3 regions of the Paenarthrobacter sp. AB444 genome follow, and region 1 is predicted to be linked to each of the others. Evidence: predicted binding sites of a transcription regulator. Region 1 holds the regulator's gene; each other region holds the start of a gene.

What was found. The regulator HrcA, encoded in region 1, represses chaperone genes, less so after heat shock. The targets are predictions, from matches to a motif close to TTNGCACTCGNNNNNNNCGAGTGCNAA.
Region 2: groES (co-chaperone GroES) is a predicted target of HrcA. The motif match lies at 1,097-1,123, and genes of this name have one in related genera.
Region 3: PQ627_RS09925 (FmdB family zinc ribbon protein) is a predicted target of HrcA. The motif match lies at 1,163-1,189, and genes of this name have one in related genera.

What each region holds. Positions count from the first base shown of each region.
Region 1 is NZ_JAQZBY010000018.1:7,944-10,204, forward strand. Features, by position in the region: gene dnaJ (molecular chaperone DnaJ) at 1-766, opposite strand, end outside; gene hrcA (heat-inducible transcriptional repressor HrcA) at 815-1,822, opposite strand; gene PQ627_RS18400 (DUF3097 domain-containing protein) at 2,053-2,261, shown strand, end outside.
Region 2 is NZ_JAQZBY010000006.1:205,313-207,573, reverse strand. Features, by position in the region: gene PQ627_RS10020 (THUMP-like domain-containing protein) at 1-642, opposite strand, end outside; gene PQ627_RS10015 (hypothetical protein) at 710-1,072, shown strand; gene groES (co-chaperone GroES) at 1,265-1,561, shown strand; gene groL (chaperonin GroEL) at 1,646-2,261, shown strand, end outside.
Region 3 is NZ_JAQZBY010000006.1:180,459-182,719, reverse strand. Features, by position in the region: gene PQ627_RS09930 (RcpC/CpaB family pilus assembly protein) at 1-758, opposite strand, end outside; gene PQ627_RS09925 (FmdB family zinc ribbon protein) at 830-1,102, opposite strand; gene PQ627_RS09920 (5-formyltetrahydrofolate cyclo-ligase) at 1,246-1,860, opposite strand; gene galU (UTP--glucose-1-phosphate uridylyltransferase GalU) at 1,958-2,261, shown strand, end outside.

The DNA.
Region 1 (2,261 bases):
TGGAATCGTTGTTTACGCGGATCTCCACGTAGAGATCGCCCGCCGGACCACCGGCGGGGCCGGCTTCGCCCTGGCCGGACAGCTGGATGCGCGTGCCGGTGGCGACACCTGCCGGCACCTTGATGGTCAACGAACGGCGGCTCCGGATGCGGCCCTGGCCACTGCACTCGTTGCAGGGATCCTTGATAACTGTGCCGAATCCTTCACAGGTTCCGCAGGGCGCGGTGGTCATGACCTGGCCAAGGATGGAGCGCACTGCGCGCTGGACCTGGCCGCTGCCGCCGCAAATGTCGCAGCGTTCGGGGTGGGTGCCGGGACGGCAGCAGCTGCCATCACACGTTGGGCAGACCACGGCTGTATCGACTTCAAGCTTCTTGTTGACGCCGAACACCGCGTCCTTGAGGTCGATCCGGACACTGATGAGGGCGTCCTGGCCGCGCCGGACGCGTGAGGCCGGCCCTCCGTGTCCACCGCCCCCGCCAAAGAACGTGTCGAAGATGTCCTGGAAGGCGAAGCCTTGGCCTGCGTACCCGCCACCGAAGCCGTTGTCAGTTCCGTTCTCATTGCCGGTGGCGTCGTAGACGCGGCGTTTCTGGGGATCTGACAACACTTCGTATGCATGGGTCACGGCCTTGAACTGCTCCGCGACATCTTCACCGGGGTTTACGTCCGGGTGGAGTTTCCGTGCCAGCTTGCGGTACGCCTTTTTGATCTCTTCCCCGGTGGCTTCCGGCGAGACTCCCAAAACGTCATAGTGGCTGCTCAAAGTCGGTATCTCTTCCTGGTTGTACTGCGGATGTTTCCTCGCCGCTTTTCAGCCGCCGAGAATGCGGGAAAGGTAACGGGCCACGGCGCGTACTGCCGCCATGGTGGTGGGATAGTCCATGCGGGTGGGTCCGAGGATGCCCACCTTGGCACCTGATCCGTAGCCGGTGGCCACGACAGATGCCTCGGCGAGACCGTCGTACGGATTCTCCCGGCCAATGCTGACAGTGACGCCTCGAGGATCGTCTCCCATGTCCGACAACAACCGGAGCATGACAACTTGTTCCTCAAGTGCCTCCAGCACCGGACCGATGCTCAAGGGGAAATCGACGTTGGACCGTGCAAGGTTGGCCGTACCGGCCATGAGGATGCGCTCTTCACGGCTGGCATCGCTCAACGATTCCAGGCCATTTGCGAGCGTTTGCGCGAGGGCCCGAAGGTCGGGCGGACACAGGGCAACCACTGACGGAAGCACCTGCGGCAAGAGGGCCAGCTGGGTGCCGGCGATGCTGCCAAGGAAACGTGACCTCAACAACATCAGGGCCTCGTTGCTCACATCGGCGCCGGCCTCGATCACCTTCTGCGCAACGCTTCCGGTATCCGCTATGAGGACCACAAGCACTTGCTTGGGTGCCAGCAGGACAAACTCCGCGTGGCGCACCAAGGCGCGGTGCGAGTGCGGGTACTGCACGACGGCGACCTGGTTGGTCAGTTGCGAAAGGAGCCTGACGGTGCGCTCAAGAATGTCATCGACGTCGTCCGGGCCCTCCAGCAGCGAATGGATGGCCCGGCGCTCGGCGGCTGACAACGGCTTGACCTGCGAGATGCGGTCCACGAAGAGTCGATAGCCCTTGTCCGTGGGAATCCGGCCCGCGCTGGTATGCGGGGCAGCAATGAGACCCTCCTCTTCCAGGACGGCCATGTCATTGCGGATGGTGGCACTGGAAACACCCAGGTGGTGGCGCTCAACGAGGGCCTTCGATCCCACGGGCTCCCGGGAATGTACATAATCCTCAACGATGGCACGCAGCACTTCCAGCTTGCGTGGCTCACTCATTGCTCCACCTCCTGACGACTGCCATGGTCCTTGGGACCGTCCCCTGTGGGACCTCCATCGGGCCACCACACTTAGCACTCAACATGCCCAAGTGCTAACAAGTCTAGTATGAGCTACCACGTTGTTAGCATTGAAACCGTCCCCGGACTGGATCCGGGACGGCTAACCAGCACAGCCTGAATTCAGCTGCTGCCTGTCCTTTCCCATATCACCACAGAGGTAGGAATTCCTTGGCTTTCGACAATTGGGGCCCGCAGGATCTGACGGCACCGGCCAAACGCCAACTCCCCGAAGTTCCGGTCCAACGCGGAATGGTCCTGGAGGACGTCCAGTCGGGGTGGGTGGGCGAAGTCACCCGGGTCGAAAAGACAGGCGGCATGCACATCGTGGCCCTGGAGGACAGGCGCGGCAAAACGAAGTCATTCCAGCTCGGCTATGG
Region 2 (2,261 bases), on a different contig from region 1:
GATGCCCGGGCCCATCTTGACGCCAACCGCACGCCCCGTAGCGGCGAGGCTTTCAACAAACGACAAGGGCGGGGAGAAGGCCTCCGGATCCCAGATCCTCTTGGTTCCCGAGGTGGAGGTGGTGCGTCGGGCGGGATCCAGCCATACGCCGTCGATCCCTTCAAGGTCCACCGACTCCGCGTCCGTGTGCACAACGCTCGCATGAGGAAAAGGCATGAGGTTGATCATGGCGCAGGCCGCGGTGGTTTCATCCATCTCCACGGCAGTGACCGCGATGTCCATGGAAGCCATCGCCATGGAGTCGGCACCCAGGCCGCAGCCGAGGTCTGCGACGTGGCTGATGCCGGCCTGGGCGAATCGTTCGGCGTGGCGGGCGGCGACATTCAATCGGGTTGCCTGTTCCAAGCCAGCCTGGGTAAAGAGCATCTGGCGGGCGAATTCGCCGAACTTGGCCTCGGCGCGGGTCCGCAGGCGCGATTGCGTCAGGACGGCGGCAACAAGTTCGGGGGAGTGGCCGGCCTTGCGGAGCTCGGCGTTGGTGCTGAAAGCATCGGCCTCCCGGTAGGGCCCCAGCGAGGCAAGAAGTTCCCATCCTTCAGTGGTCAGCAAGGGCGCGATCTGTTCCTGCGGTGCGTGAGGCATGCGTACAAGCCTAACGTCGCGCGTCATGGCGGTGTGACTGTGGAATCAGCCGGATAGGGTTGTTTTTATGGAAGACAACGCAGCCCCGCCGCCCTCCCGCCTCATCAAGTACGCCCGTCCAGCCCTGATCGCGGGAGCTGTCATCGCGGTGGTCTGCATCGGTTTGTTGATTGTCATTTTCGCGCTGGACTCCTTCAACGCCGCGGCCTATTCCGTGACCGGCAAGAGCGTCAGCGACGCCACAGATGAGGCGCGGGACATCCGCGAACTCTACAGTGGTGCGCGCCTGGGTGGCGTCATCGCGCTGGTGATCTCCGGCGTCGTGGCGGTGGCCTCCGCGGTGGTCCTGTACGTCAATCGCGGCAGCGGCTCCTTGGACGGAGACGACGACGGCGAAGACTACGACCTCGACGACCTCCGGGACCAGTGACCCCGGTTCACCGATGACGAAATGCTGGCACTCACCTTGACCGAGTGCTAACGCCTTACATAGAGTCTAGTTAGCACTCTCCCCGTGAGGGTGCTAATCCCGCCAGGCGTCCACCGGCACCGCGACGACGGTTGAACGCCACGGCACCCTAGTTCTTAGTCCATGAATCAGCTCATGAAAAGGAGAGTCCGAGTGTCGGTCTCGATTAAGCCTCTTGAGGATCGTATTGTTGTTCGCCCGCTCGAAGCAGAGCAGACCACGGCTTCCGGCCTGGTTATTCCGGACTCCGCACAGGAGAAGCCGCAGGAAGGCGAAGTCGTTGCAATCGGCCCCGGCCGCTTCGATGACAACGGCAACCGCGTACCGGTGGACGTAGCTGTCGGCGACGTCGTCATCTACTCCAAGTACGGTGGAACCGAAGTCAAGACCGGTGGCAGCGAGTACCTCGTTCTGTCCGCCCGCGACGTCCTCGCGATCGTCGTAAAGTAACTTCCTGGAGCCCCGCACCGCCGTCGCGTTGGAATCATTCCGAGCGTCAGCGGTGCGGGTTTTCTGTCTCGAAAGGACACAACCATGGCAAAGCAGCTTGCTTTTAACGATGCTGCCCGCCGGTCGCTTGAGGCCGGTATCGACAAGCTCGCCAACACTGTCAAGGTGACGCTGGGCCCGCGCGGCCGCAACGTCGTCCTGGACAAGAAGTGGGGCGCCCCCACGATCACCAACGATGGCGTCACCATCGCCCGTGAAGTCGAGCTCGACGACCCCTACGAGAACCTTGGCGCACAGCTGGCCAAGGAAGTCGCCACCAAGACCAACGACGTCGCCGGTGACGGCACCACCACTGCCACCGTGCTTGCACAGGCCCTGGTCAAGGAAGGCCTGCGCAACGTTGCAGCCGGCGCCGCACCGGGTGAGATCAAGCGCGGCATCGAAGTTGCGGTTGAAGCTGTCGCTGCCCGCCTGCTGGAGAACGCCCGCGAAGTCGAAGGCACCCAGGTAGCCAACGTTGCAGCCATCTCCGCGCAGAGCGATGAAGTTGGCGAGCTGCTGGCCGAAGCCTTCGGCAAGGTGGGCAAGGATGGCGTCATCACCATCGAAGAGTCCTCCACCACCCAGACCGAGCTGGTCCTCACCGAAGGCATGCAGTTCGACAAGGGCTACCTGTCCCCGTACTTCGTCACCGACGCAG
Region 3 (2,261 bases), on a different contig from region 1:
GCGCCGGCAAGCTTTTCTGCTTGTTGGGGGTTGGCTGCAACCACCACCAGCCCGTCGGTGTCGCTCGTCCCAAGCCACTCGCCTGCCTTGCCGCCCTGAGTCGAGGTCCACAGCACGGGAACAGGTCCGGCAAGAACCTGGCTTGGCCGCGATTCATCGTAGGAGCCGGACGCGGTAAGGACCACCGTCACCAGCTGCCCTGGCGAAAGGAGCTGGATCGAGGAGGCGTCGGCCATGCGGAGGGGGACGGCAGCGGAACCTGCGGGAGTGCCGGTGAGCAGGCCGGGGCCCAGGAGAGCTGAGTCGGTTGGGATTTGCCCCTTGCCAAGCGGAGAAGCCAGTTGGCGCCCAACGAGACCCCCAAGGTCCTTCGCCTGTGCGGGCACGGCGAGTTCGGGTGCGACGTCAACAGTAGTGAAGTCGGATTCCCTAAGACTGGCACCCGCCGGTAGTTCCCGTGCTGCCACAAGGACGGTGACGCGTTCCGCCGACGCTGGAGTCAGCTGTTGGACGGCCAACCCTGCGGCAAGGCACAGAAGCAGGGCGATACAGAGCCGGCGATTCCGCGAAAGCCATGCTCTCGGCGTGCGTCGTGGCTGTTGGCGTGGTGTTGGAGGCCCGTCACGTCTGAATGTTGGGCGGGCGCGCCCGGGGGAGGGCAGGCGGTATTGCATGGGCAGCCGAAATGGCTCGCGGTCAGCTGTTCCTGCCGAACGCTCGGCGCGGGCAAGGAGGGCGCTTCGGGAAGTAGGTGGCATGCCGCCACGCTAACGAGCTTGTCCGGCCCCATGGCAGGGGCCGGCTTCCCTATGTGGAAAAGTCCCGGGACTTAGCTCGCTGCTGCCGCGGCGGCGGGAGCGGGCGTGGCGGCCGCAGTTGCGCTTGGAGTGGAGGGCGCTGCCGAAACGGTGCTGCTGCCCTTCGTGTCACGCGAGTCGGTGCGGTAGAAACCGGAGCCCTTGAAGACGACGCCAACGCTGTTGAACTTCTTGCGCAGCGTGCCTTTGCATTCCGGGCACTCTGTCAGGGAGCTGTCTGAGAAGGACTGGACGATGTCGAAGGCATGGTCACAGTCTTTGCAGGCGTATGCGTATGTGGGCACTGAGTTCCTCCTTTAGGACAAAGTTCAGGTCCTGTGGCGCCGCAGCGAAGAGTTTCCGCATTAGCAGTCCCAGGGCCTGAGTGCCAATTCTATCACCCGTCCCTGCGGCGTTCGCCAGCACCTGTGCCGGAACTCACCACCCTTTAGGCGTCTTCTCCGGCGTCATCCAGGGTGACGACGCCGGACGGCGTCAGTACTTCCCGCACAGGGCGATCAAAAGCTTCGGCGGGTATGGAGCCGGAAGGCAACAAATCGTCGTCGTACACCACCGCGATGGTGGGCGGCCGCTGACCGGAGGCATCGAGGCCCTGCAGCAGCCGGTCGTAGTATCCGCCGCCTTGGCCGATCCTGTTCCCATCACGATCCACGGCGGTTGCCGGCATGAAGATCCCCGCGGCCGTGGCCACCACTGAACTGTCCAATCGCTCGCCCAGGGGTTCGTCGATGGGTGCGTAGGTGGAGCGCTCAAAGACCGTCGACGGAGTCCAGTACACCCAGCTCAGTTGGCGTTCCGGTTCGCAGACCGGAAGCAGCACCTCGTGGCCCGCGTCATGAAGGGCCTCAAGCAGTGGCATGGTGGGTGGTTCGAAAGCGACCCCCACATACACCGCGAACCTGGCCGGTTCGCCGGAGGTGATGCCCTTGGCCCAGGCGGTTCCATGCTGGGCCAGGGCCTCGCCCGCTGTTGCGATCTGCTCCGGGGACAGGGCCCTTCTGTAGAGTCGCCGGCTGCGGCGGATGTCTTCTTTCGATGCCATCTGTGTCCAATCCTCAGGTTCGTGGGGTCCGATTGAATTGTTGCGTGGTGTTGAGCAGCCAAGAAAATGTGCAAGCCGCGCGGCGGGGGTTTAGCCGATGATCTGTTCCTTCCGTTACATTAGTCCGGTGACTCTCGATAACAACGCTGTCCGTAAGGCTGTCATCCCCGCAGCGGGTCTTGGTACCCGGTTCCTTCCCGCCACCAAGGCGATGCCGAAGGAAATGCTGCCCGTGGTCGACAAGCCCGCCATCCAGTACGTCGTCGAAGAAGCGGTCAAGGTGGGCCTGCACGACGTCCTCATGATCACAGGACGCAGCAAGCGCGCCCTGGAAGACCACTTTGACCGGGTGCCGGCGCTTGAAGCGACCTTGGCTGAAAAGGGCGACACCGCCAAGCTTG